One region of the Leifsonia sp. NPDC077715 genome, then DNA from elsewhere that is predicted to be linked to it. Evidence: predicted binding sites of a transcription regulator. Region 1 holds the regulator's gene; the other holds the start of a gene.
What was found. Region 1 encodes LexA, which represses DNA repair genes until DNA is damaged. Its sites were predicted from a motif close to TCGAACANNTGTTCGA; they were not measured.

Region 1 (14,316 bases):
CGCATACACGCGGGCGGACGTGGTGCGGGAGGCGGTGGGCCGGGTGGCGGACGTCGCCGCGCTGCGCGCGTCCCTCCCGGTCGGCTTCGATCCGGCGGACCCGTCCGCGGTCGCTCCCGTCGTGGACGAGACCGTGGATGCGCTGATCGCCGCGCTCTCGGACCCGTCGGCCCGGCCCGCGATCGCCGCGGCGGTCGCTGAGCGGTTGCGACTTCGTCAGCGGTCGGACTCGCCGCCCTCGCCCGTGCGCCCGCTCGCGACCATCGCTGCGGCGGAGTCGCTGGGGCCGGACACCGTGGTCGTCGCCCGCCCGGGCCTGCGCCCGGACGTGACGGTCGAGGTGGAGACGGTCACCGTGCGGCTGCCCGCCAAAAAGGTGGCGCTGCCGATCGCCGCGCGGGATGCTGTCGGGCGGCTGCTCGACGGACGCCCGGTCGCGGTTGCCGAGCTGCCGCTGGACGAGCGGTCGGCGGTCGTGGTCGCGCGACGGCTGCTCCGGGAGGGCATCGTGGTCCTCGAGGGCGACAGTGGTGCGACCCAGGATGCGGACGAGTTCGATTTCGCGGACCCGGCCGGTGTCTCGTCGGACGGCGAACGCAGCGCGACCGCCGACTTCGGGACCGCGACGCCCACGTGACGAGCGTTCCGGCCGACCACCCGTCGGGTGGCGCGGCGCGTGCCGGAAGTCCGCCGGCCGGCGGCAGTGTGCAGGAGTGGCTGCCATGCAGCAATCGGGCGCTCGAGCGCGGCGATCCGCTTCCCGGGACGGCCGGGTTCGGTGAGCGGTGGCTGCTGGTCGAGATCGAGAGCGGGTGGGGGCGTCACGCGTTCTTCGACTCCGAGCTCGATCCCGGGCTAGGGGCGCGGATCGTCGCGCGCGCGGAGGCGGCGGGCATCCGTCCGCTCGCCATCCGCCGGACGCGCTTGCGCGCGCCGCAGCGGCGCGAGCAGGCGTCGTGGCGCTGGGCGCTGGTCGACTGCCGTCCGGGGTCCGAGTCGATCCGCTGGGGTCGCGTCGACGACCCCGCCGACCTGCTCGACCTCCCCCTCGACGGCAGCGCCGGCGAGCCCAGCGCTGCTCCGATCTACGCCGTGTGCACCCACGCACGCCACGACCAGTGCTGCGCCGTCCGCGGGCGACCGGTCGTCGAGGCGTTGGCTGCGTCACATCCCGAGTTCACGTGGGAGTGCTCGCACCTCGGCGGCGATCGGTTCGCCGCCACGATGGTGGTGTTCCCGCACGGCCTGCACTACGGACGGGTGACGGCCGACCGTGCCGAGACGATCGTCGAGCGGTACGCCGAGGGACGGGTGGTGCCCGACCTGCTCCGCGGCCGCACGTCGCTCACGACGGTCGCGCAGGCCGCCGAGGCCTTCGCCCGGGACGAGACCGGCGACGATCGGGTCGACGCCTTCCGCGAGATCTCGGAGCGCCCCCATCCCCACGGCTGGACCGTGGAGCTCGAGCACGACGCCGACCGGCTGACGGTCGAGGTGGGCGAGCGCTTGTCGGAGCCGATGCTCAGCACCTGCGCCGCCACGCTCGCGCACCCGGTCCGCGAGTTCGTCCCCGTGTCGGTCGCCCGGCGCTGAGGGCCGGCGGAGCGCTCAGGCGTTCTGCGCGGCCGGCGCGGTCTGCAGGATGCGGACCATGTTGCCCGATGGGTCGCGGAACGCGCAGTCGCGCGGGCCCCACGGCTGGTCGATCGGCTCCTGCAGGACCTCGGCGCCGGACGAACGGACGCGCTCGAACGCGGTGTCGAGGTCGTCGGTGCGGAAGACGATCGGGCTCATGGACCCCTTCACGACGAGCTCCTGGAGGGCGTCGCCGTCGGCCTGCGAACGGCCCGCGTGCGGGTCGCTGAGGACCACGGCGGCGTTGTCATCGCCGGCCACGCCGAGCGTGATCCAGCGGTGGTCTCCGGACTGGACGTCCTGGATGACGTCGAGCCCGAGCGCGTCGCGGTAGAAGGCAAGGGACTCCTCGGGGTCGAGGACGGTGATCTGCGAGTACTGGAGTGAAACGGTCATGAGTCGACTCTAGGAAGCGGCGTGCTGGTGCGCTTCTCCAAAACTGCTCTCTGTGGAGAAGTCGTCGAGCGCGCCGCTGGGGACGGTTTCAGCCGCGGACGCGCACCGGACGCGTGCGCTCCCGGGCGACGCAGTCCGGCATCGCCCGCACGGCCTCGTGCTCGCGCGCACGGTACTCGGTCGGCGTCATCCCGACCACCTCGGTGAACTTCGAGCTGAACGAGCCGAGCGACGTACAGCCGACCGCCATGCAGGCGTCGGTGACGCTCATCCCGCCGCGCAGCAGCGCCATCGCCCGCTCGATGCGCCGGGTCATGAGGTAGCTGTACGGGGTCTCGCCGTAGGCGGCCCGGAAGCGACGGGAGAAGTGGGCGGGCGACATGTATGCGCGCGCCGCCATCGTCGGGACGTCGAGCGGCTTGGCGTAGTCGCGGTCGATCAGGTCCCGTGCGCGGCGCAAATGCGCGAGCGTCTGCAGCTCCTCCGGTGACACGGGACGAGAGTAGCACTGGGCGCTCCGCTGTCTGCCAGTGGGCCCCTCACCCAGCGGCCCGCTCACCCACCGACCCATTGGCCGACCGACCCATTGGCCTACCGACCCACTCGCCTCGCAGCCGACCGCGTCATCCCACCGGCAACGCGGCCGTCTCGTCCGCCTCTTCGACCAGCCGGATGAACGCGCTCAGCTCCCCCACGCCTCCGGGCGTCGTCGGCAGGAACTCCGTCAGCTCCGGCGAGTGCACGAGGTACGCCGCCCACTTGGCGCGCGAGATGGCGACGTTGAGCCGGTTCTTCATGAGCAGGAACGACATCCCGCGCGGCACGTCGGCGGCGGACGATGCTGCGAGACTCACGATCGCGATCGCGGCCTCCTGGCCCTGGAACTTGTCGACAGTTCCGACGCGCACGCTCCGATACCCGGCCGCGTCGAGCAGTGCCCGCACCTCGGCGAGCTGAGCGTTGTACGGGGTCACGACGATCACGTCGTCCTCGCCGAGCGGTTCGTCGTCGCGGCCGGCGGCAGGATCGCTCCACGACCGCCCGAGCACGTCGCGAACGATGTCGACGACGGCTTCTGCCTCCTCGGGAGACGCGGTCGAGTTGCCGACGTGCAGCACCGGCACCGGATGCACGCCCGGCACGACCCCGGCCAGTTCGCGGTCGGAGGCGCCCGGGTGCGCCCGAAGCTTGCCCTCGTAGGACAGCCGCGAGACCGACGCCGCGAGCGCCGGGTGCATGCGTCGTGTCTCGGCGAGGAAGTAGCCCAGCTCGGGCGGGAGGACGTCGTGCCCGGCGCTCACCCAGCCCAGCGCAGACCCGTCGACCGGTTCGGGGTGACGACCCTGGCTCACCTGCGGGAGCTGCTGCGGGTCACCGAGCAGCAGGAGGTTCTTCGCCGCGACGCCGACGGCCACCGTCGAGGCGAGCGAGAACTGGCCGGCCTCGTCGACGACGAGCAGGTCGAGACTGCCGCGCGGCACGCGGGCCGCGTTCGCGAAGTCCCACGCCGTCCCGCCGAGCACGAAGCCACGACCCTCGTTCACGCCCGCGAACTCGAGGTGGCCATTGGCGGGCAGCGGTGTGAAGCGGTGCGCCGCCTCGCCTTCGGCCGTCTCGGAGTCGTCGCCGCGCGCACCGCCGCTCGGCACTTTGCCCACGGCGGCGGCATCGAGCCCGGCGTCGACGACCCGATCGAGCAGGTTCTCCACGACCGCGTGGGATTGAGCGACGACGCCGACCTTCCAGCCGTGCTCGGACACCAGCCGTGCGATCACGTGCGCCCCGAGGTACGACTTGCCGGTTCCGGGTGGACCTTGCACGGCGAGATACGACCGGTCGAGGTCGAGCAGGCTCGCCACCACGGCGTCGATGCGGCCACCGCCGTCACCACCGTCATCTGGACGGGAGCCGGCCCCGTCGAGCGTCGGGTCGGGTACCAGCCGGCCGGAGCGTGCTCGCGGCGGTGTGCGCCGCAGCAGGTCGATCGTGGCGTCCACCGGCCAGGTCTCGTGGTGCCGGGCGATGAGGAGCGCCGTGCCCCACTCCCGGATCGCCTCCGCGAGCCGCCGGGAGTCCGGCGGCGCGGGCGGCGTCAGGGCGCTCGGGAGGTCGCGGTACGGCGGGACCTCGGGCGGAAGCGTCTCGCGCACGACGATCGACCCGTCCGGCAGCGCTTCGATCACTGCGACCGTCCGCGCGGCGCGTGCGCCGGGCTGTGCTCGCGGCTGCCGGAAGGGCCCGGGGTACTCGTAGAGCAGGTAGGGACCGCTGCGCTCGCTGACCCGGACCGCGCTCCCGGGTCCCCACTGCCCGGCGAGCAGCAGCTCGCGCCGCTCCACCTTCTGCCCCTCGTCGATGTACCAGTCGCGCAGGACCGTGGCGTTCTCGACGACCAGCACGTCGCGTGTCTCGGCCCACTCCTCGATCGGCTGGATCAGCCGGGCGAAGTGCGACTGCCAGAAGCTCTTCTGCTCGCGCCGGTGGAAGTCGATGGCCGCCGCGGCGAGCGCCATCGCCTCACGGTCGCTCGATCGATGCGGATCGAGCGGATCGCCGGCGAAGGCCAGCAGACCGGCGCGCAACGGCGACTCGTCGGGCGCGACCTCGGACTCCTCCGCCGGTGCCGCGCCGACCGGGATGCCGTTCTCGGCGGCGCGGGCGAGCAGCCAGTCGCGCAGGCGCAGTGTGGAGACGCAGTCGTACCGGTTGTATTCGCCGATGTCGTCGAGCAGCGGCTGGGCCTCGTCAAGGCGGCCGAGTGCGATCAGGTCGCGGGCGTTGGCGTACTCGGTGATCGAGTCGGCGCCGTTCGTCACGTCGCTCTCGCGGAGCTCGTCGCCCATGTACAGCGGCTCGAGCTTCTTGATGGAGTACGACCGCGAGCCGACACGGACCGCTTTGCGGACCAGCGGGTACAGGTCGACCATCACATTGTCGCGGAGCAGGCCGTCGACCTCCTCCTCGCCGACCCCGTGCCGCGCCGCCAGCGACAGCAGATGGGTCTGCTCGTACGCCGCGTAGTGGTAGATGTGCATGCCCGGGTGCTGACGCCGCCGGTCGCGCACGAACGACAGGAACGCCTCCAGAGCCACACGCTCGGCGGCGAAGTCGTGGGCCCAGAAGGCGGTGAACCGCTCCTCCTGGTCGACCAGGCCGAACAGATAGTCGAGGTTCCAGCGCTCGCCCGCACCCTCCGTGTAGAGCGGGTCGCCCTCGAAGTCGAAGAAGATGTCTCCGGGATCGGGATGCGGCAGCACCGCGAGCACGGGGGCGTTGAACACCCGGACCGGCGGCGGTGACCCGGGCTCCGCCTGCAGCTGCAGACGCGCCTGCTCCCGCAGCCCGTCGAGTGTGCCCTCGGGGATGCCGTCGACCGGCCCGCTGGACGCCGCCAGCGCGTCGATGGTCCCGAGCCCGGCCGCGAGCAGGTGCTCGCGCTGCGTCACCCGCATGCCGGCGACCAGCAGCACGTCCCGAGTCGCCTGCACCTCGGCGTCGCAGGTGTCGCAACGGCCGTCGACCGTGAACCGCGGATCGCCCCACTCCACAGGGCCGGTGTCGGCCACGTGCTCCGCGATGATGCTGAGGAGCCGAGCGCGCCGCTTGCGGTACACCGGCTCGATGTCGGTGAGCGAGTGCTCGCTGACCGACCCGTCGCCGAGCAGGAGCTCGACCGTGTCGTCGACCTCCACCCCCATCCGCCGCAGTTGCTCGGCGTAGGCGGCGAGCTGCAGCAGCGCGGTCACCCGTGCGCTGCGGGCGAGCTTCGAGTCCTGCACCCGGTAGCGCCCGTCGGGCAGGCGCACGACGAAGTCGGCGAAGCCGACGAAGGCGCCGTCGAAGAAGGTCGCCTGGAACACCACCTCGGCGCCGCCGGCGAACGCCTCCGACGTCAGCCGCACGGCCTCGGCGAGCGAATCGGCCGTCAGCTGCGGCGGCCGCTCGATCTCGACGACTCCGGCCCCGTACCGCTCCCGGTACCGCTGGAGGATGCGGTGCTCCTGCTCGTCGCCCATGCGCGACGATCGCACGTACATCGGGTCTTCGATCTCTTCGGTCTTCTCGAGGCGGCCGAGCTTGACGTCGACCGTCCGCAGGAACGCGAACTCGCACTTGGACGCCTCGGTGAGGTCGCTGGCGCTCGTGACGATGACCCCGTCCAGCAGGAACACGGCGACCTCCTCTCGTCCGGCTGATCGACCCGGTACACCGAGGCTATCGGGGACCTCCGACACGGCGGCGACCTCCGGGGAACCGGTGGACAACGTCCGCGACCGCCCACCTGTGGACGGATTAGGCGGCTCACTTCGCCTTGGCGGCGGCCTTCATCGCGCGCTTGTGCTCGCGCACCTTCGTCAGCGAGTCGGCGTCGACGATGTCGGCGACCGAGCGGTACCCCGGAGTCCCGTAGTCGCCCGCGGCCTTCTCCCATCCCGGAGCCGCGAGGCCCTTCTGCTTGCCGAGCAGCGCCAGGAAGATCTTCGCCTTCTGCTCGCCGAAGCCCGGCAGCGCCTTCAGCCGGCGCAGCACCTCCGCGCCGTCCGGATCGCCCTGCGTCCAGATCGCCGCGGTGTCGCCGCCCCACTCGGAGACGATGGCGGAGGCGAGCGCCTGCACGCGTCCGGCCATGGAACCGGGGAACCGGTGGACCGCCGGCGGCTGCTTCATGACCGCGGCGAGCTCGTCCGGGTCCATCGCGGCGATGCTCTGCGGATCGAGCGCGCCGAGCCGGTCCCGCAGCTTGGCGGGCCCGCTGAACGCGGTCTCCATCGGGATCTGCTGGTCGAGCAGCATCCCGGTCAGCAGGGCGAAGGGGGACTCATCGAGCAGGGCGTCCGCGGCGGCGTCGCCCGTGATGGAGAGTGGCATGCCCTCAGCCTGCCACCAGCAGCAGGACGCCCGCCACCGCGGACAGCAACGCGAGAAGGAGGGCGACGCCGAGAAGCACAGCGTGCACCACGAGGAACGGCGTCGCCCGGCCCGCCGCGTCCCGCGCCCGCTGATCGTTCCGCACCCGGGCGAAGAACCGCGGCCAGGCGAAGACGTTGAAGACGGCGTTGAGGAACAGCACGATGGCGGCGAAGACGGTCATGATGCCTCCAGCCTAGGCGGGTGCCAGGCCGCGTCAGTCCTGGGACGCCGCGAGCTGCACGCGGAGCGAGTCCACGCGGGTGGCGATCACGTCGTCGGCGGCCCAGCGCTGCGCGAGGCGGGCGAGGATGGCGTCCAGCTCCTCCCGCGTCAGCCCGGCGGCGAGGGCGAGGCGCACGACCAGCTCCTCGCCAGCGAGCCGGCTCTGCGGGTCGCCCGAGAGCAGCGCGATGTCGTGCACGCCGAGCTCGGACGCGATGGAGGCACGGAACGCCTCGCCGACCGCGGGATCCCGGTCGCTGGGCAGCCACGGCGTCCCCTGGGCGACGGCCCACACGGCGGGCCGACGGAGCACGAACTCGGTCTCGGAGGTCGGATCGAGCACGATGAGCTCCGTCCCCTCCGAGGCCGCGGCCAGCGCGGCGCGGCGTCCGTCCGCCGGCACCGGTCGGGCGGCGGGGTTCCAGGCCGTCATCGCGGTCACCGAGCTGAAGACGGGCTGCACGGTGCGGCCGTCGGGCCCGGCGACGGTGACGATCGACAGCTCCTGCGTCTTATCCACGCGGAGACCGGCGTCGCTCTCACCCTCGTCGCCCAGCTCGGCCACGAGCGGGATGAGCAGGCGCGAGGAGCGCAGCGCGTCCACGACCGCCTCGGCGCCCACCTCGCCCGCGCGGAACCCGGCCAGGGCGCCGAGCAGCACCGGCGGGGCGGATCCGTCGTCGTCGCCGAACGGGTTGTCGTCGAACTCCCGACCCTCCCACGGCTGGCCGGCGGAGTCGGCGAGGGAGGCGGCGAAGCCCGCGAGCCGGGCCGCGCCCTCCTCGGACGGACCGGTGCGCGCCGGGCGGCCGTCGTCCGGGCCGCCGACGGGCGCGCCGTCCGAGCCCGTGCCGGCTCCGGCGTCAGCGTCCCGCGACATCCAGCGCCTCGGGCAGCGTGAACGCGCCCGCGTAGAGCGCTTTGCCGACGATCGCGCCCTCGAGGCCCAGCGGGACGAGCTCGCGCAGCGCGGCGATGTCGTCGAGGTTCGAGATGCCTCCGGAGGCGACCACGGGACGCTCGGTGCGGTCGAGCACCTGGCGCAGGAGGTCGAGGTTGGGGCCGCGGAGCGTGCCGTCCTTGGTGACGTCGGTGACGACGTACCGCGCGCAGCCGGCGTCCTCCAGACGGTCCAGCACCTCCCACAGGTCGCCACCCTCGCGCGTCCAGCCGCGGGCCGCGAGCGTCGTGCCGCGCACGTCCAGGCCCACCGCGATCGCCTCGCCGTACTGGCTGATCGCGTGCGCGGCCCACTCCGGGTTCTCCAGGGCGGCGGTGCCGAGGTTGACGCGGGAGGCACCTGCCTCGAGCGCCTGCTCCAGCGACTCGTCGTCGCGGATGCCGCCGGACAGCTCGATGCTGACGCCCTTCACCTGGTGGATGACACGCTTCAGGAGGGAGCGGTTCTCTCCGCGGCCGAACGCGGCGTCGAGGTCGACCAGGTGGATCCACTCGGCGCCCGCTTCGGCCCACTCGGCGGCCGCGTCCACCGGGTCGCCGTAGCTGGTCTCGCTGCCGGCCTCGCCCTGCGTGAGGCGAACCGCCTTGCCGTCGGCGACGTCCACAGCGGGAAGGAGGACGAGTCGGGGCGTGGTGAGAAAGTCGGTCATCGTTTCCTTACGTTCTTCCGCGGCGCGGACGGATGGTTCGTGCGGTCGGCTAGAGCGAGCGGACCCAGTTGCGGAGCAGCCGGATGCCGGCCTGCCCCGACTTCTCGGGGTGGAACTGCGTCGCGCTCAGCGGGCCGTTCTCGACCGCCGCGACGAAGGGCGTGCCGTGGTCAGCCCAGGTCACCTTCGGCGTGGGGAACGGGGCCTCGGGGTGCAGCGTCCAGTCCTGCGCGGCGTACGAGTGGACGAAGTAGAAGCGCTCGTCCTGCAGTCCGTCGAACAGCACCGAGTCCTCGGGTGCGCGGACGGTGTTCCAGCCCATGTGCGGGACGACATCGGCCTTCAGGAGGTCGACCGTGCCCGGCCACTCCCCCAGCCCCTCGGTCTCGAGGCCGTTCTCGACGCCGCGGTCGAACATGATCTGCATGCCCACGCAGATCCCGAGCACCGGGCGGCCTCCCGCCAGGCGGCGGTCGATGACCTCGTCGCCGTGGGATGCGCGCAGCGCCTCCGCGACCGCGGTGAACGCGCCGACGCCCGGCACCAGGAGGCCGTCGGCCTGCTGGGCGCGCCTGCGGTTGCCGGTCAGCTCGACCGCGGCTCCCGCGGCTTCGAGCGCCTTCACGGCCGAGTGGACGTTGCCCGTGCCGTAGTCGAAGACGACGACGTCCGGCTTGCGCTCGTCGCTCACAGCGCCCCCTTCGTGGACGGGATGCCGGTGATCAGCGGGTCGAGCGCCTTCGCCTGGCGGAACGCGCGCGCGAACGCCTTGAACTCGGCCTCGGCGATGTGGTGCGGGTCACGGCCGCCGACCACGGTGATGTGCGTGGTGATGGCGGCGTTGAAGGAGATCGCCTCGAACACGTGCCGCACCATCGAGCCGGTGAAGTGGCCGCCGATGAGGTGCAGCTCGAAGCCCACGGGCTCACCGGTGTGCACGAGGTACGGACGCCCGGAGATGTCGACGACGGCCTGCACCAGCGCCTCGTCCAACGGCACCAGTGCGTCGCCGTACCGTGAGATGCCGGCTTTGTCACCGAGAGCCTGACGGATCGCCTGGCCGAGGACGATGCCGATGTCCTCCACCGTGTGGTGGACGTCGATGTCGGTGTCGCCGGTCGCGCGGATGCGCAGATCGGTGAGCGAGTGCTTGGCGAACGCGGTGAGCAGGTGGTCGTAGAAGGGGACGCTCGTCTGGATGTCGGACGTGCCGGTGCCGTCGAGGTCGAGGGTGAGCTCGATGCTCGACTCGCTCGTCTCGCGGGTGACCGTGGCGGCGCGGTTCGTCATAGGTCCGAGTCTATCGGGGCGGGCTCCGTGCGCTCCGGGGCATCGTCCACTGTGGATAACTCGTCCGCCGCCGTCGCCGGGCGCCCGAGGGCGGCCAGCGCCTCCAGGAACGCGGTCGTCTCCTGCTCGGTGCCGGCGGTCACGCGCAGGTGGTGCGGGATGCCGACATCGCGCACCAGGATCCCCTGCTCGGCCAGTGCCTCGAACGTCGCGTGCGGGTCGGCGACGCCGCCGAACAGCACGAAGTTGCTGCCGCTGCGGTGGGGCGTGTAGCCGAGGGCGGCGAGCTCCGTGACGAGCCGATCGCGTTGCAGGCGGATCTCGCCGACGGTGGCCAGCATCTCGTCGGAGTGAGCGAGCGCGCCGAGCGCGGCAGCCTGCGTGATCGCCGACAGGTGGTACGGCAGGCGGACGAGCCGGAGGGCGTCGTTCACCGCGGGGTCGGCGGCGAGGTACCCGACGCGGGCGCCGGCGAAGGCGAACGCCTTGCTCATCGTGCGCGAGATCAGGAGACGCGGGCGGCCGGACAGCAGGGTCAGGGCCGAGGGCGTGCCGTCCGGCAGGAACTCGGCGTACGCCTCGTCCACGACGACGATGCCGCGCGCGGCGTCGTACGCCGCCTCGACCGTCGCGAGGTCGAGCGGCGTGCCGGTCGGGTTGTTGGGCGAGCAGAGGATCACGATGTCGGGATCCAGCGTCCGGATCTGCTCGGCGGCGGTCTCGGGCGAGAGCTCGTAGTCCGCATCCCGCGTGCCCGCGACATACGCGGTGCCGGTGCCCGCGGCGAGCAGCGGATACATCGAGTACGTCGGCGCGAAACCGAGCAGCGTGCGCCCAGGGCCGCCGAACGCCTGCAGGATGTGCTGCAGCACCTCGTTCGAGCCGTTCGCCGCCCAGATCTCGTCAGCGGTCAGGTCGTGGCCGAGGTAGCGCGCGAACGCCTCGCGGAGCTCGGTGAACTCCCGGTCGGGGTAGCGGTTCACGCCGCCGACGGCCGCGGCGACCCGCGCGACGATGTCGGACGCCACATCCTCGGGAATGGGATGCGTGTTCTCGTTCACGTTCAGCGCGACGGGCACCGGACGCTGCGGCGCGCCGTACGGTGAACGACCGCGGAGGTCGTCTCGGATCGGCAGCTCGGAGAGGGAGGTCACCCTTCAATCGTAGTCAGCGCTACACGACCGCTCCGCCGGATGACGGCGTGCGACGGACGGTGTACGAACGACGTGCCGGACTTGCCCACAACGTCTCGAAGGAGCCGCTACGCCCGCGCGAAACGGAGGTCTTAGCGGCCCGACGCGCCGCTGGCGGCGAGAAACGGAGGACACCTGTGGTCCCCCGGGCCCGGGATTCCTCCCTTTCGGCAACGCTCCCCGGCGAGGACCTACTTGGCGTACTTGGCCGGAACCGCGAGCTGCTGGCCCGGGGTGACGACGGCCGAGTCGAGGCCGTTGAGGGAGACGATGTCGGCGATCACGTCGCGCGGGTCGGCGTTGGGGGCGACGCGCTCGGCGACCGACCAGAGGGAGTCGCCGGAGGCGACGGTGACGTACTGGAAGGTGACGTGCGTCTGCTCGCCGGTGGCGACGGCGCCGCCGCCGTTGAGGGCGAAGACCAGTGCGCCGACGACCAGCGGCAGCGCGACGAGCGCGGACAGCACAGCGCGACCGCGGCGCGTGAGGCGCAGACGGACGCGCGCGCCCTCGGGAAGCGGCGGCACCGCCCGAAGGGTGGTGGGAACCGACTCGCTCATCAGTACTGCACTCATGGCCGTGACCTCCTCAGAATCGCGGGTGCGAAGCTGTGTTCCGAATGTATCTTCGAATGTCTGAATCCGCAAGGGGCCGTTCGAAGCGGCACGGACAGGAGAAATCGCCGATGAAGTTCGCGACACACTCGAACACATGTTTGTCTTCCCTCCTGGACGCGGATACAGTTTCGACTGTCTGAGGACATCAGATCAGGAACCACCGACATTCCTGCCGGAGAGCACCCGGCGGACGGCCCCAGGCCCAGAGAGGACGCCCGTGTCGAACGAGAACCAGGCCCGCGGAGGCACCCGCCGACGCAAGAACCTGAGCGACAAGCAGCTGGCCATCCTCGACGTGATCCAGAAGTCGGTGAACCAGCGCGGCTATCCGCCGAGCATGCGCGAGATCGGCGACGCGGTCGGCCTCTCCTCCCTCTCGTCGGTGACCCACCAGCTCAACCAGCTCGAGCTGAGCGGCTACCTGCGCCGCGACCCGAACCGCCCGCGCGCGCTCGAGATCCTGATCGACCTGCCCAGCGCGTCCGGCGACACCCCTGACTACGAGAACCAGACGCCCGTCGGCGATGCGGCGATGGTGCCGCTGGTCGGCCGTATCGCGGCCGGAATCCCGATCACCGCCGAGCAGCAGGTCGACGAGGTCTTCCCCCTCCCCCGCCAGCTGGTCGGCAACGGCGAGCTCTTCATGCTCAAAGTGGTCGGCGAGTCGATGATCGACGCGGCCATCTGCGACGGCGACTGGGTGGTCGTGCGGGCACAGAACACGGCCGAGAACGGCGACATCGTCGCGGCGATGCTCGACGAGGAGGCGACGGTCAAGGTGTTCCGGCAGCGCGACGGCCACACCTGGCTGCTGCCGCGGAACTCCAACTTCGAGCCGATCCTCGGCGACTTCGCGACGGTGCTCGGCAAGGTCGTCGCGGTCCTCCGCGCCGTCTGATGCGTACCGCCCGCGGCCGGCTCGGCGGTCACGCCCAGCCGAGCTCCTTCAGCCGGGCGTCGTCCAGCCCGAAGTAGTGCCCGATCTCGTGGACGACCGTGACGCGCACGCGCGCCCGCAGCTCCTCCAGCGACGACGCGGAGGCCTCGAGGTTGTTCCGGTACAGCGTGATGCGGTCGGGCAGCTCCCCGAATCCGTACACCGACCGCCGGGTCAGCGGCCGCCCGCTGTAGAGCCCGAACAATCGCGGTCGCGCGCCCGGCGGCTGGTCCTCGATGAGGATGGCGACGTTCTCGAGCGGGCCGACCATGTCGTCAGGGAGGGAGTCGAGGATGTCCCCCACCATCCGCTCGAACTCCTCATCGGGGATGCGCACCATGCGCTCATCCTGCCCGACGCCGAAGCGCCCCGGGGCGGTGTCCGCGGACAGCGGACGCCCCGAGGCGCTTCATCGCGATCAGACGATCAGGCGGTCACGGCCGCCTTCTCGCGCACTCCTCGCGTCGCCTCGATGATGTTGCGGAGCGACGCGACCGTCTCGTCGTACCCACGGGTCTTGAGCCCGCAGTCCGGGTTCACCCAGAGCTGACGGCCCGGGATGGCGCTGAGCGCCGTCTCGAGCAGTTCGGTGACCTCGGCGACCGACGGCACGCGCGGCGAGTGGATGTCGTAGACACCCGGGCCGATCCCGTGCTCGAAGCCGGAGCGCTGGATGTCGTGCACGACCTCCATGCGGCTGCGCGCGGCCTCGATGCTGGTCACGTCGGCGTCCAGATTGCGGATCGCGTCGATCACCACGCCGAACTCCGAATAGCAGAGGTGCGTGTGGATCTGCGTCTCGTCGGCGACGCCCGAGGTGGCGAGGCGGAAGGAGCCGACCGACCACTCCAGGTAGTCGTCCTGGTCGCGCTTCTTGAGCGGCAGCAGCTCGCGCAGCGCCGGCTCGTCGACCTGCACGACGCGGATGCCCGCCTGCTCCAGGTCGGCGATCTCGTCGCGGAGGGCGAGGGCGACCTGGCGGGCCGTCTCTCCGAGCGGCTGGTCGTCGCGGACGAACGACCACGCCAGGATGGTCACCGGGCCGGTCAGCATGCCCTTGACCGGCTTGGACGTCAGGCTCTGCGTGTACGACGACCAGTCGACCGTGATCGGCGCGGGCCGCGACACGTCGCCCCACAGGATGGACGGACGCGTGCACCGCGACCCGTACGACTGCACCCAGCCGTTCTGGGTGACCGCGAAGCCGTCCAGGTTCTCGGCGAAGTACTGCACCATGTCGTTGCGCTCCGGCTCGCCGTGCACGATGACATCGATCCCGATCTCCTCCTGGAGGTCGACGACGCGCTTGATCTCGTCGCGCATCCGGCCCAGGTACTCCGCCTCGCTGATCAGGCCCTTCGCGAGCTGGGCGCGTGAGCGGCGGATGTCGGCGGTCTGCGGGAAGGAGCCGATCGTGGTGGTCGGCAGGAACGGCAGGCCCAGGGCCTCCTCCTGCGCCGCCTGGCGTGCGTCGTAGTCGCCGCGGCGGAAGTCGGCGCGGGTCA
Region 2 (14,316 bases), on a different contig from region 1:
ATGCGGCGGCCCGACTCGCCGTGGATCAGCGTGTCGGCCGGGTAGACGCCTCGCGCGGAGAGCGCCGGGCGCAGGAACCGGATGGGATGGTCGTCCGTCGAGATGCCGGTCGACCAGAGGTCGCTGGCCAGCTGCTCGGCAGGGGAGAGCAGGGGCAGCAGCGGCGGCTGCACGGTGATCGCGGTGCCGGCCAGGTACTCGGGACGCTCCTGCGCGGCGTTGCCCGCCTCCCAGATCGCCTGGCGACGGCTCAGGTCGAAACCCTCGAACGCTCCGGCCGCGGCGAGCGCCTCGAGCTGGGCGGTGTTGAGCCCGGTCCGGCGGGCGAGGTCGGAGAGGTCGCGGTACGGGCCGTACGCCTCGCGCTCGGCGACGATGTGCTCAGCGAGCTTCTCTCCGATGGAGGTGACGCCCGCAAGTCCCAGCCGGACGGCATGGCCGCCGTCGCGGCGGTGGGCGGCGAAGTCGAGCGGCACCCGCGGGTCGAAGGGGTCGATCGGCGGCTGCTCGGTGTCGAGGCAGGCGTCGGATCCGGTCGGCCCCGGGCGCGTCTCGTCGAGCGGTTCGAGCAGGGGGAAGACGCCGGAGCGCTGGATGTCCGGCCGCTGCACCACGACGCCGTGCCTGCGGGCGTCGGCGGTGAGCGTGCGCGGCGAGTAGAAGCCCATCGGCTGGGCCCGCAGCAGCCCGGCGAGGAACGCGCCGGGGTAGTGCAGCTTCATCCACGAGCTGACGTAGACGAGCAGGGCGAAGCTGATCGCGTGGCTCTCGGCGAAGCCGAAGCTCGCGAACGCCTCGATCTTGCCGTAGATGGCGTCGGCGTCGTCGCCCGTGATGCCGTTGTGCGCCATCCCCTCGTAGAGCTTGGCCTTGAGGGCGTCGATCTTCTCGACTCCGCGCTTGGAGCCCATCGCGCGGCGCAGCTGATCGGCGTCCTCGGCCGTGCAGTCTCCGACCGCGACGGCCATCTGCATCAGCTGCTCCTGGAACAGCGGGACCCCCATCGTGCGCTCCAGCACCGGCACCAGCGCCGGATGCAGGTAGGTGACCTCCTCTTTGCCGAGCTTGCGGCGGATGTAGGGGTGCACCGCGCCGCCCTGGATGGGGCCGGGGCGGATGAGCGCGATCTCGATCACGAGGTCGTAGAACCGGCGCGGCTGGAGCCGCGGCAGCGTGCCGATCTGGGCGCGGCTCTCGACCTGGAACACGCCGATGGAATCGGCCCGGCAGAGCATGTCGTACACGCCCGCCTCTTCTTTCGGGATGGTCTCGAGCGTCCACTTCTCACCGAGCGACGCCTCGATCGTGCGCATCGAGTAGTCGAGTGCCGACAGCATCCCGAGGCCCAGGAGATCGAACTTGACCAGGCCCATCCAGGCGCAGTCGTCCTTGTCCCACTGCAGCACCGTGCGGCCCTCCATGCGGGCGTGCTCGATCGGGCACACCTCGCCGACGGGCCGGTCGGTCAGCACCATGCCGCCGGAGTGGATGCCGAGGTGCCGCGGGAACTTCAGCACCTGCTGCGCGAGCCCGACAACGTCGTCCGGGATGTCGTGGTCGTCACTGGTCTGCACGCTGCCCCAGGAGTCGATCTGCTTGCTCCAGGCGTCCTGCTGACCGGTGGAGTAGCCGAGGGCCTTCGCCATGTCGCGCACGGCGTTCTTGGGCCGGTAGGTGATGACGTTGGCGACCTGGGCGGCGTTGTGCCGGCCGTACTTCGCGTAGACGTACTGGATGACCTCCTCCCGCCGGTCGGAGTCGAAGTCGACGTCGATGTCGGGCTCCTCCTCGCGCATGCTGGAGAGGAACCGCTCGAACGGCAGGTCGTACTTGATCGAGTCGACCGCCGTGATGCCGAGCAGGTAGACCACCGCGGAGTTCGCCGCGGAGCCCCGGCCCTGGCAGAGGATGCCGCGGCTGCGGGCGAACCGGACGATGTCGTGGACGATGAGGAAGTAGCCGGGGAAGTCCTTGGCCTCGATCACGTCGAGCTCGCGTTCGATGCGCTCCCGCTTGGCGGGGTCGCGGTCGAGATCGGGGTAGCGCTCGGCGGCGCCGCGCCAGGTGAGCTCGCGCAGCCAGCTCATCGGCGTGTGCCCCTCCGGGACCTCCTGCTTCGGCAGCCGGGGCCGGGCGCTCCGCAGCCGGAAGGCGAGGTCGTCGGCGATCCCGACCGTGCGCTCGACCGCGCCGGGGTAGCGGGCGAAACGGCGCGCCATCTCGGCGCCGCTGCGCAGGTGCGCCGCGCCGGCCGCCGGCAGCCAGCCGTCGAGCTCGTCCAGGCTGCGCCGGGCGCGCACGGCCGAGACCGCGGTCGCCAGCGGGTACTGCCGCGGGCTGGCGTAGTGGACGTTGTTGGTCGCGACCGTCGGCAGGCCGAGGCGTCCGGCGATCCTGGTCAGGATGTCGTTGTCCGTGGAGTCGCGCGGGCCGCTCTGGTCGATCAACTCGACGAGCACGTTGTCGTGCCCGAACAGCTCGGCCAGCCGGGCCACCTCGCGCTCCGCGGCCCGCTCGCCGTGCTCGGCCAGGGCGAGGCGCACGTCGCCCTTGCGGCAGCCGGTCAGCACCATCCACTCGCCGGCCGCACGATCGGACAGCTCGTCGAGCCGGTACACCGGGCGCCCCTTCTCGTCTCCCGCGAGCTGTCCGTCGGTGATCGCGGCGGCGAGCCGGTGGTAGCCCTCCTGCCGCCGGGCCAGCAGGACGAGGTGGCTCCCCTCCGGGTCGGGCTCGCCGTTCTGCGGCTTGCTGAGGGAGAGGGAGAGCTCTGCACCGAACACCGTCTTGACGCGGTCGTAGGCCTCCGCCGCCTCGGCCAGGTGCACGACGCCGTACAGGCCGTCGTGATCGGTCAGCGCGAGCGCGTGCAGGTTCAGGCGCGTCGCCTCTTCGAGCAGTTCCTCCGGCGAGGAGGCGCCGTCGAGGAAGCTGAAATTGCTGTGCGCGTGCAGCTCGGCGTACGGCACGGCGCCCTCGGCGGGCTCCTCCGGGATGGGCTGGGGGACGTACTTCTGCCGTTTGCGCGACGACGGCCGCTCGTCGGTCTGCTGGCTCGTGCGCCGACCGGAGAGCCGTCGCTCGAACTCGGCCCAGGGGATGGGCGGGTTGTCGAATCCCATCAGTCGTACCTCGCCTCTGCGAACCAGGCCTCGCCGGAGAGGGCGAGCAGCCACGCGGTGCCGTCGGCGTCGACCAGCTGAAAGCGGTGCAGCGCGCGGGCGAGGGAGGCGTCCCACCACCGCTCCTTCACCGGCCAGGGTCCCGCCCACGAGTCGACCGGACGTGCATCCGCGGGCCGGCCGGTGGGGGAGAAGCGGGCGATCGGAGCCGTCACGTCGCCACGATCGGTCACCTCGACCGTCGTGCCCTCTTCGGTCAGGACGGCGACGGGCCGGGGCACCTCGAACACGGTGGACGGCGCCGGCGCGGGCAGCGACCCGGGCCACGGGCGGTCGGCGCGGGCGACGCCCACCGGCCGGTCGCCCCACGGCACCAGCACCTGCCGCTCGGCGGGCGCCCGGCCGCCCGCGATCGTGGCCGTGACGACCGCCTCGTGCCCGAGCATGCTCTGCACACGGGTGAGCCCGTGGTGGATGCGCTCGTCGGCTCCGCCGCCCCACAGCCCGTCTTCGTGATGCCCGATGTCGTCGACCGTCTGGGGTTCGAGGACGACGCGGGCGATCGGCGACGAGAGGCCGGAGTCGATCGCGCCGGCCCCCTGCAGCTGCCAGCGCACACGGTCGACCACGTCGGGCGCCGAGAACAGCCGGGGATGCAGCCAGGTGCGCTCGCTCACCCGGCCGGACTCGTCGGTCACCTCGACCCGCAGCGATGTGCACACCAGCCCGGCTTTGGTGAGGCCGGCGATGAACTGCTCCGCGGTGCCGCGGACGGCGAAGGTCACCTGATCGACCCGGTCGAGGGGAGGCTCGAACTCGATGGCGCGCTCGAGCTGCGTCGGCGGGGTGCGGGGCACCACGGCGGCGCCGTCGAGCCCGCTGGCGAGCGTGTGGGCGTGCTCGCCCCGCTCGCCGAAACGCTCGCGCATGTCGGTGCGCGAGAGCGCGGCGATGTCGCCGAGGGCGTGCAGGCCCAGCCGGCGCAGCAGCGGCGTCAGATCGGCGAGGCCCAGCTGGGACACCGGCAGCGGCGCCAGGAACGCGGGGGAGCCGCCCGCCGGGATGATGCGCACCCGGCCGCGGCCGGTCGAGCGGGCGGCCTGCTCCGCGGCGAACGGACCGTCGGCGACGCCGACGCGCGCATCCGGCAGCCCCAGGCCCTCGAGGCAGCGCAGCAGCTCGGCGGCCGCCTCGTCTTCTCCGCCGTAGTAGCGGGCCGGCCCGCGCGCGCGGAGGACGCAGGTGCCGGGACGCACCGGCTGGACTCCGGGGGTAATCTCCTCGATCGCGGCGAGCACGGGCTCGAACGCGCGCGCATCCTGCACCGGGTCGTAGGGGACGACCTCCAGCTGCGGGCAGCGGGCCTGCGCCTCGCGCATCCGGAGACCGCGCTTGACGCCGTCGGCACGGGCCGCGTCGGAGCAGGCGAACACCAGGCCCTTGTCGACAAGCGCCAGCGGCAGGTCGGCGGCGAGGTCGAGCACCTGCCGCGCGGCGATCACCGGCCAGTCCGGGCACCACAGCACGATGGCGCGGGTGACGGCGGGGTCGTGCACGCCGGTCATTCAGCTCACCGCCTCGAGTCGCGTGGGGGCGGAGACGCGGAAGCTCTCGTCGACCGCCGGCAGCCACAGGTCGGCGGTGCGTCGCGGGCCGGAACCACCACGCGGGGCGGATTCCACCGTCACCCGCCGCGAGGAGAGGTAGCCGTCGCCCGCGCCGAGGCCGGCCCATCCGCTGCGTGCGACGGTGAGCGTCGCCTCGACCTGCGGCCAGTCGCCCGCGACGATGAGGGTGGCCTCGCGCTGCCGCAGCCGGGCGGTGAGCCGGGCGACGTCGCCGTCGCGCGCGCGGGACGGCGGCGCGACCACCACCACGCTGAGCACGTCGACCACCGCCGCGGTCACGGTCAGCCAGTCGTCGCCGGGATGCGGCACCAGCACCAACCGCTCGAGGTCGATGCCGAACCGACCGGCCGCCTCGGCGCCGAAGTCGGGCATGCCGACCACCCCGCACCAGGCGCCGGCGGCACTCGGGCCGGCCAGCATGGCCATCAGCAGGGTGGTCGACCCGTGGACCGAGTACGCCGCCCCCGCCTTGAGCGCTCCGCCGGGAAGCAGTGCGGAGAGCGCGGGATGCGTCTGCAGCGTGCGGCTCTCGAGCTTGGTGGCCTGCATCTGCCGGATGCGGGTCTGCAGCTCGTGCACCTGCGCCCGGTCGACGACCGGTTCGCTGAGGTGCTGGGCTGCGAGTGACACCCTTCTATTTTCGAACGTATGTTCGAATAGTGCAAACGGAATCTGCTGCTCTTGTGGAGAACTGCGGTGGGAACGGAGGCCGCGCACGAACCCTACGCCGAGCCGCCGACACCGCTCCGCGAGCGTGCGCCGATCACGCCGCTCGGCGACGTCGGATCAGCTGCCAGACGGCGAACCCGGCCGCGAGGACCAGCGCGCCGCCACCGGCCAGCTGCAGGTGATCGGCCCCCAGACCACCGGTCAGCGGGAGGAGCGGGACCGGCAGCTGCCGGTTCACCACGTCGGGGAGGGTGACCGTGGTCGACGCAACGGCGATGGTCACGGGGATCGGCGTCGGATCGATCCGGTAGCCCACCGGCGCCTGCGTCTCCGTCAGCCGGTAGGAGCCCACGCCGAGGTCCGCCACCCGGAACGCGCCGCCCAGGGGATCGAGGTCGGCCCCGGCGCAGGCGGCGGCGGACGCCGCAACGCAGTCGGCCACCTTCAGCGGAGTTCCGGTCGGCGCGCCCGACCCGTCCACCCTGCTGAGCGCCCATTCGGCCCCGGCGAGGATGTTGCGCGCGGCCGTCTCATCGACCTTCCGCCAGACGAGCTCGGGCAGTGTGCATTGTGCGGCCGTCGGCGCGATCGAGAACGACGCGGGCCCGGTCGTGTTGCCCGGGGAGTCCGTCGAACCCGCATAGCTCGTCACCGCCGTCGCGGCATTCGTGATCGTCGCGGCCGCGGCGTCGCACTGCGTGGTCGGCACCGTCGTCTGGAAGCACATCTCGGGCGGTGCCCCCTGCCAGGCGATCCGCACCGCGCCGGCGGTCACCCCTGACGGCGTCGTCACCCCGTTGACCCGGACGGACGCCGTGATGGAGCTCACGGAGGACGCGATCGAGGAGAGGTCCAAACCCGCCGCGGGAACGACCACGTCGTTGAAGCCGCTGACGGTCGCTCCACTCCGGTCCTTCACCGTCACCGTCACATTCCGGTACGTGCCCGCCGTGAGTCCGGCGACCGTCAGCAGCTTCCATGCCGCGAACGACGTCGCCCCGCTGCCGCAGTAGCTCGCCGTGGGATCCACCCGGAGGTCGACGGTCGATGTGGCGGTGCAGGTGCCGCCGGTCACGGCGTCGAAGAACCGGATCTGCCCCGTGTCGCCGGTGGCCACCAGGCAGTCCGCCGCGATCCCGGGGACCTCGCGGACCGTGTAGTTGATGGTGTTGCCGACGTTGGCGAACCCCGAGCACGCGGGGACCGCGCCGGAGCCCGACCAGGCCGCGAAGTCGCGGCACATGACCTGGTTGCCGTTGGAGAGGTATACCTTCGTGCCGCGGACGAGCACGTCTCCCGTGCCATTGCCCCCGGCGATGTACTGGGCCGAGGTGCCCGAATACGCGTTGCCCACCGCCGTGCCGCTCAGGTTCCAGCAGTTCGAGGACGAGTTCGGGCCGTTGACGATGGTGCAGACACCCGTCAGCACGCCGGTGGTCGAGAGCAGGGGCGCGAACGGCGTGCCGACACCCACGATCGAGCCGCCGGCGGACGAGTCCCGGGGCCAGGCTCCGGAGCAGAGCGTCCCCGTCTTGGTGTCGAAGCAGAAGGTCTGCCACGTGCTGAAGTTGTTCTGCCCGAGGCTGGCGAAGACGTAGTCGCCGAAGGCGGCGGAGGTGTACGAGAACTCGTTGGTGACCCCGGAGACGTAGAAGGTCGCTCCCGTGCACGACGTGTTCGTCGGGGTGAGGCAGAGGAGGACGGCCTTGCTTCCGCTCACCGCCGCGAAATACCGGTTGCCGTCGGCTGCCGGCAATCCCGTGCCTCCGATCTGCGCCGACCAGCTGTTGTTGTTGTTCGACTGGGCTGTGAGGGCGGTGTAGCCGCAACTGACGGGCGGGGTGACCGCGAGGTCGAGACAGGCCATTCCGTTGCTCGAGCTGTCGGTGGGAGCGGCCAGCCAATACAGGCGGTCGCCGACGAGCCAGGTCCCACCCTGGATCGCCGTCCTCCCCGGGAACGACGGCCCGGTTCCGATGGCGGCTCCGATGGTCGCCGACCAGTACTGCACGGTGCCTCCGGCCGGCCACCCCGGGCAGACGCCGCCGTCGAGCCGTGTGCAGAAGACCACGGGGCCGGTGCGATGGTGGAAGATCGTGTAGATCAGGCGGTCGTGCTCCAGCACGCTGTAGCCGTCGCCGCCGGTGAGGGCGAGCGCGCCGACGGACGGCGGTGTCGGGAAGCTCGGCGACCGCTGCTCAGTTCCCGACGGCATGAGGGTTGCCCGGTACCCGATGCCGGTGGGGGTGCTTCCCGCGGGCGGCGTGCCGGTCGTCCACGCGCCGGTCGTCTTGTACTGCGGCACCACGCTGCCGGCACCACCGCTGCGATCCGGGGGGAGAACGAGAGAGCCGGCCACATAGGCGCCGGCGGAGGCCAGCCCGTCGGTGAGGTCGACCGAAGCGTCTTTCCCGGTCTCGTTCTGGTAGGACACCACCCAATTCACCGTGTCGCCCGGTGCCGCTGTTCCGGTGAGTGCGCCGCCGGGGGCGCCCGGTGAGGCCGCCCGCGAGCCGTTCCCGGTATCGGAGCCGGTGGTGTGGACGGTGGAGAACGCGGTGGTGGCCGCGTGCACCGACGACGGAGGCACGATGGAGGACGCGAGCAGCACCCCCGCCGCGACACCGGGGAACCATCCGTTGCGCATCGCCGAAGCCTCCCGTCGTCTGAAGTCGGTGAGGAGGCGATCGCCTCCACCCTTCTAGACGAGGCGGGAGAGCGGTGTCTGACGGCCGCGGGGAGCCAATGAGGTCATTGCCGTGCGTTCACGCCTCGGTGACGAAGTCGATCAGCTGCTCGACCCTGCCGAGCAGCTCCGACTCGAGGTCGGAGTATGTCCGCACCTGGCCGAGGATGCGCTTCCACGCCCGTGCGATGTCGGCCTGCGTCTCGTGCGGGAGGCCGAGCGCGGCGCAGATCCCGTGCTTCCAGGGCACCGATCGGGGGATCGCCGGCCAGGCCTTCAACCCGACACGCGCCGGTTTGACCGCCTGCCAGATGTCGACATAGGGGTGTCCGACCACGAGGACATGCTGCCCGTACGGTCCGCGGGCGACCTGCTCGGCGATCCGGGACTCCTTCGAGTTCGGCACCAGGTGGTCGACCAGCACCCCGATGCGCCGCCCGCGGTCGGGTCGGAACTCCTTCACGATGGCGTCCAGGTCGTCCACGCCCTCCAGGTACTCCACCACCACGCCTTCGATGCGCAGGTCGTCGCCCCAGACACGCTCGACGAGTTCGGCGTCGTGCCGTCCCTCGACGAAGATGCGGCTCGCGCGCGCCACCCGGGCCTTCTGCTCGCCGACGCTGAACGAGCCGGAGGCGGTGCGGGTGCGGCCCGCGGGGGCCTTCGAGGGCGCGACCAGGCGCACGGGCTCGCCGTCGATCAAGAAGGATCCGCTCAGCGGGAACACCCGCTTCTTGCCGAAGTAGTCCTCCAGCTCGACGGTCTGCGCCTCGAGTCGCGTGACGGCCCCGCAGAACCCGGTCGCGGCCTCCTCGATCACCAGATCGCGCACCGCTTCGACGGTCGGGACGGGCTTGCGCCCTGCGTTCCTCCAGTCGCCGGCCAGCACATCGGATCCGTAGCGGTCGTCCATCACCCGATGGAGGCTATGCGAACGGATGCGCGCCGCGAGGGTGCCACGCGGAGAGCGACCACACCCTCAGTCGAAGACCCGCACCAGCCGCCACGACCGATCGGCCGCGTCGTGCCGCACGTCGAACACCAACGCAGAACCGTCTTCGCTGGTGCCCTGGAAGCGCCAGCCCCCGATCTCACGCGGGAGGCTTCCCACGGCGTACAGGTTGCCGCCGAACGGCCGCCACCAGGCGCACACCTCTGCCCAGACCGTCGGCGTGTCGGAGACCCGGTACCGCGTCGCCCGCCAGACGAGCCTCGTCGGCACCCCGTCGTCGGTCGTCCACACGGCGACCGCCTCGTCGATCTCGGTCATGCAGCTCACCTCATCCATCGAACATATGTTCGAATCCGAGTGTAGCCGCGACCCGCCGACATCGCACCCCTTGCGTCGCGCCGCACTGCCATACTGACCTCTATGGCCGACTTCACCGATCCCTCGAGCGCATCCCTCCGCCTCAGCAACGACGAGCGGGAGCGGGCGGTCGCGGCGCTGCAGTCCGAGGCCGCGCAGGGGCGGCTGACCGCCGAGGAGGTCGAGGCCCGCACGGCTGCGGCTCGATCGGCCGTCACCCGCGGCGACCTGGGTCCGCTGTTCGCCGACCTGCCCGGAGGCCTCCAGCTCGACCCGCACACCCCGGCTCAGCCGCAAGCGACCTCCCCCGCGCAGCAGGCGTACCCGGCACAGCCGGACGCGCACGCGTGGGGCGGGAACGGAGGCGCCGGACGGGAGCCCGCCGGCCGCTGGGGGCTGCTCGCGGTCTCCATCATCCCGTTCGTGTCGATCATCCTGTTCTTCGTCACCGGGATGGTGTGGGGCTACCAGTACAGCTGGCTCTGGTTCCTGCTCATCCCGCTCGTGGGAGCGATCACTTACGGGACGGACACCGGCCGCCGCCGCTAGGGCGGCGCATCAGCCGACGGTCGCGCCGAACAGCAGCCCCAGGAGGTACGTGGCCCCGGCCGCGCCGTAGCCGATCAACAGCTGGCGGATCGCGCGCTTCAGCGGGGACGCCCCGGACAGGAGGCCGACGACGGCGCCCGTGCCGAGCAGCACGATGCCGACGAGCAGCGCCGAGACGATGATCGCGACCGTGCCCGTGAGCCCGAACAGGAACGGCAGGATCGGGATGAGGGCGCCCGACGCGAAGAAGCAGAAGCTCGAGAGCGCCGCGCTCCAGCCGGTGCCGATCGCCTCGTGCTCGTCGTCGCCGTTCGTCGGCTGGATCGGGATGGGCGACGTCACCGCCTGGAGGCTGGAGAGCACGTCCCGCGCGTGCGCCTCCGCCTCTTCGGCGGACATGCCGCGGGCGCGGTAGACCAGGGTGAGCTCGTTCGCATCCACGTCAAGGTGGGGGAGCGCGGAGCCGGTTGCCGGGTTGGGTGTCGTCGCCTCGAGGAGTTCGCGCTGCGAGCGCACCGAGACGTACTCGCCAGCGCCCATCGAGAGCGCACCGGCGAGCAGGCCGGAGATGCCGGTGAGGAGGACAACGTGGGTGGGGACGCCGCTCGCGCTGATGCCGAGGACCAGCGCCAGGTTGCTGACCAGGCCGTCGTTCGCGCCGAAGACCGCCGCGCGGAAGGTGCCGGAGAGCCGCTGCCTGCCGCGGGCTGCGAGCGCGCGCACGACCTCCTCGTGCACCTGCTCGTCGGCGGCCATCTGCGGTGTGGCGTCGCTGTCGTCGGAGTACGGGGAGCGGGCCTCGGCCCGCTGGGCCAGCGCGAGCACGAAGACGGAGCCGAAGCGGCGGGCGAGCCAGCCGAGCAGCCGCGTACGGACGTCTCCGCGCAGGGGCTTGCCCGCCTGCTCGCCGAGGAGGTCGATCCAGTGCTGTTCGTGGCGGCGCTCCGCCTCGGCCAGGGCAAGAAGGATCTCGCGCTCCTCGCCCTCGCGGCGACTGGCGAGATCGCGGTAGACCGCGGCCTCTGCACGCTCGTCGGCGAGGTAGCGTCGCCACCTCTTGATGTCGGCGGGGCTCGGGGTGCGGGCTGCGATCGTCATCGCATCCAGTCTACCGAGGTTCCGGGAGCTGGACTTCGGCGGAGCCGTCGATTCCCAGCTCGGCGGCCGACCGCGTGAAGCGCTCGCCCCAGTCGGCCGCGGCCACCACGGCCTCTTCCGGTCCGGAGATCCGGAAGGGCGCATCCACCGCCGCCAGCCCGAAGAGCGCCCACTCGGCGCTGTCGGCGGTGATCCGGACGGCGCACGTGCCGTCGCCGTTGTCCTCGACCGTCGCCCAGCGGCCGAGCACGTCGACCACACGGTCGTGCGAGGCCTCGATCACCGCCTCGACGATGAGCGGTTCGATGGCCGTGTGCAGCGACGCGCGCACGTACTCGGCCGCATCCTCCGCCGGGAGTGCACGCGGCCGGAAGCGGTGTCCGGTGGGCTTGGGGTCCGCGATGCGGTCGAGCCGGAAGCTGCGCCAGTCGAACCGGGTGAGGTCGTAGGCGACGAGGTACCAGCGGCGTTCGATGGAGACCAGGCGATGGGGCTCCACGGTGCGGGTGGAGGCCTGGCCGTCGCGTGCGACGTAGGCGAAGTCGATCCGCTCCTCGTCCCGGCAGGCCTGGGCGAGCACGGTCAGGATCCCCGCATCCGCCGTGGGTCCCGGGCCGAGCGCCGTCGTGAGGGTGGTCATGCGGAGGGCGTCGACCCGTCTGCGCAGTCGCGGCGGCATCACCTGCACGACTTTGGCGAGGGCGCGGACCGAGGCCTCGTCGACGCCGGCGATGCCGCTCTGGGCGGCGGTGCGCAGGCCGACCGCGAGCGCCACGGCTTCGTCGTCGTCGACCACCAAAGGAGGGAGGGAGGCGCCGGCGGCCAGCTGGTAGCCGCCCGCGACCCCGCGCGTGGCGTCGACCGGGTAGCCGAGGTCGCGCAGGCGCTCGACGTCGCGGCGGAGTGTCCGCGGGGAGATGCCGAGGCGGTCCGCGAGCTCGTGGCCGGGCCAGTAGCGGTGGTTCTGCAGGAGCGACAGGAGCTGGAGTGCTCGGGATCCGGTGCTTGCCATGGATCCATTGTGCCGGGAATGCGGTCGAGTCCTGACCGCTATGGCCGCAATACCGGCGTCAGGGCACGGACGCCGGTACCAGCGCCGCCGCGCCCGGACGCGACAGCGTCAGCACCGCCTCGGTGATCCACGGCGACTCCTCCAGCGCCGCCTCGACGTCCCGCAGGTCGACCGCGACGTCGGCTTCGCGGTCGTTCCCGCGCAGGTCGATCGCGGCCACCAGGTAGAACCGCTCCGGCCCCACGTACTCGAGGTGGAGGTAGGTGACCTTCTCGACCTCGGGATGCTCGAGGAGGGCGGTGAGAGCGGCCTCCCAGGCACGGTCGGACCCGGGCTGGCCGACGAGGAACCGCCGGTTGCGCTCGATGAGGACGAAGGCGACGATCGCCAGCAGGACACCGACCAGGATGGAGCCCAGCGCATCCCAGAAGGGGTTGCCGGTCAGCTCGTGCAGCAGCAGGCCGAGGAACGCGATCACGAGGCCGACCAGCGCCGCCGAATCCTCCGCGAAGACGGCACGCAGCGTCGGGTTCGAGGTGCGGAGGACGTGCTCGAACGTGTTGGTGCCCGCATCCGACGCCTTGGCGTGCGCCTGCCGGTACGACTGGATGAACGAGATGCCCTCGAAGACGAAGGCCGCGGCCAGCACGATGTAGCCGATGAGGTAGTCCGTGTCCTCCTCTTCGGCGGAGAGCGCCGAGACGCCGTGCATGATCGACACGACGGCGCCCGCGGTGAACAGCCCGACGGCGGCGAACAGGCTCCACACGTACGCGTCGCGGCCGTACCCGCCGGGATGGGAGTCGTCCCGGGGCCTCGCGGCGGCCCGCTCCGCCTGGATCAGGAAGATCTCGTTGCCCGCGTCCGCCCAGGAGTGCGCCGCCTCGGCGACGAGCGACGCGGAGCCGGTGATCACGGCGGCGACGGTCTTCGCGATGGCGACGAGGATGTTGGCGCCGAAGGCGAGCAGCACCGTGAACAGGCTGGACGACGATCGCTTCTCACCGGGCACAGCGACACCATAGCCCTGCTCCGGGAACGCGGAAGGCCCCGGTCGTGCGACCGGGGCCTTCGTCTGTGTCCGAGGGGGGACTTGAACCCCCACGCCCTATACGGGCACTAGCACCTCAAGCTAGCGCGTCTGCCATTTCCGCCACCCGGACAGGTGTTCTCGGCCTCCGGATCACTCCGGCTGCCGAAGAAAGACGATAGCACGGTTTTCACCCGCCCTTTCACTCCTCTACACACCCCGGGCGTGGCGGGACAGCGCTGCGCGGCGCCCGGTAGCGTAAAGGGATGACCGACGAACTCCGCACCGCAGAGACCGAGCTCGACGAGACAGCGATCATCGCGCGCGACCTGATCCGATTCGACACCACGAACTTCGGCGAGGGCCGTTCGAACGGCGAGACCGAGGCGGCGGAGTACGTCGAGGCGAAGCTGGCGGCCCTCGGTCTCGCGCCCCAGGTGTTCGAGTCCGACCCCGGACGCGCGAGCGTCGTCGCCCGCGTGGAGGGCGCCGACCCCGGCAAGCCGGCCCTCGTCGTGCACGGGCACCTCGACGTCGTCCCCGCCGACGCCCGCACCTGGACCGTCGACCCGTTCGGCGGTGAGATCAAGGACGGCCTGCTCTGGGGTCGCGGCGCGGTCGACATGAAGAACATGGACGCGATGATCCTGACCGCGGTCGGCGACATCCTGAACGCGGGGGAGCGGCCCGCACGCGACCTCGTCGTGGCCTTCTTCGCCGACGAGGAGGACGGCGGCCGCCGCGGGTCGCACCACCTGGTCGACAACCACCCCGAGCTGTTCGCGGGTGCGACCGAGGCGATCAGCGAGGTCGGCGGCTACTCCATCGACCTCGCGGGCCGGCGCGCCTACCTGCTGCAGACCGGCGAGAAGTCGCTGGTCTGGATCAAGCTGATCGCGCGCGGCCGCGCGGCGCACGGCTCGCGCCTCATCCGCGACAACGCGATCACGAAGCTCGCGGAGGCCGTCGTGACCATCGGCCGCGAGGACTGGCCCATCCAGCTCACCGCGACGACCACCCGCCTCATCGGCGAGCTCGGCCGTCTGCTCGACGTCGACCCGCAGCGCATCGGGCCGGACGAGGTCGTGATCCGCACGGGCACGGCCGCAGGGTTCATCCTCGCCACGCTCCGGACGACGACCAACCCGACACTGCTCGAGGCCGGGTACAAGCACAACGTGATCCCGGACACGGCCGAGGCGCTGGTCGACAT

Region 2: the regulator LexA is predicted to act here: its motif matches at 9,393-9,408, upstream of AB0P25_RS16685 (DUF6504 family protein).

What each region holds. Positions count from the first base shown of each region.
Region 1 is NZ_JBFBOG010000001.1:141,904-156,219, forward strand. Features, by position in the region: gene AB0P25_RS00685 (cupin domain-containing protein) at 1-637, shown strand, start outside; gene AB0P25_RS00690 (sucrase ferredoxin) at 634-1,593, shown strand; gene AB0P25_RS00695 (VOC family protein) at 1,609-2,031, opposite strand; gene AB0P25_RS00700 (helix-turn-helix transcriptional regulator) at 2,120-2,524, opposite strand; gene AB0P25_RS00705 (TM0106 family RecB-like putative nuclease) at 2,655-6,203, opposite strand; gene AB0P25_RS00710 (HhH-GPD-type base excision DNA repair protein) at 6,334-6,900, opposite strand; gene AB0P25_RS00715 (hypothetical protein) at 6,905-7,123, opposite strand; gene AB0P25_RS00720 (SseB family protein) at 7,157-8,044, opposite strand; gene priA (bifunctional 1-(5-phosphoribosyl)-5-((5-phosphoribosylamino)methylideneamino)imidazole-4-carboxamide isomerase/phosphoribosylanthranilate isomerase PriA) at 8,028-8,774, opposite strand; gene hisH (imidazole glycerol phosphate synthase subunit HisH) at 8,824-9,465, opposite strand; gene hisB (imidazoleglycerol-phosphate dehydratase HisB) at 9,462-10,064, opposite strand; gene AB0P25_RS00740 (histidinol-phosphate transaminase) at 10,061-11,218, opposite strand; gene AB0P25_RS00745 (LysM peptidoglycan-binding domain-containing protein) at 11,449-11,817, opposite strand; gene lexA (transcriptional repressor LexA) at 12,092-12,772, shown strand; gene AB0P25_RS00755 (metallopeptidase family protein) at 12,801-13,151, opposite strand; gene metE (5-methyltetrahydropteroyltriglutamate--homocysteine S-methyltransferase) at 13,238-14,316, opposite strand, start outside.
Region 2 is NZ_JBFBOG010000003.1:592,678-606,993, forward strand. Features, by position in the region: gene AB0P25_RS16660 (error-prone DNA polymerase) at 1-3,122, opposite strand, end outside; gene AB0P25_RS16665 (DNA polymerase Y family protein) at 3,122-4,687, opposite strand; gene AB0P25_RS16670 (hypothetical protein) at 4,688-5,380, opposite strand; gene AB0P25_RS16675 (prealbumin-like fold domain-containing protein) at 5,514-8,066, opposite strand; gene AB0P25_RS16680 (DUF3097 domain-containing protein) at 8,185-9,018, opposite strand; gene AB0P25_RS16685 (DUF6504 family protein) at 9,085-9,375, opposite strand; gene AB0P25_RS16690 (DUF1707 domain-containing protein) at 9,478-9,963, shown strand; gene AB0P25_RS16695 (VIT1/CCC1 transporter family protein) at 9,973-11,061, opposite strand; gene AB0P25_RS16700 (YafY family protein) at 11,072-12,073, opposite strand; gene AB0P25_RS16705 (cation diffusion facilitator family transporter) at 12,132-13,085, opposite strand; tRNA gene AB0P25_RS16710 (tRNA-Leu) at 13,152-13,236, opposite strand; gene AB0P25_RS16715 (M20/M25/M40 family metallo-hydrolase) at 13,370-14,316, shown strand, end outside.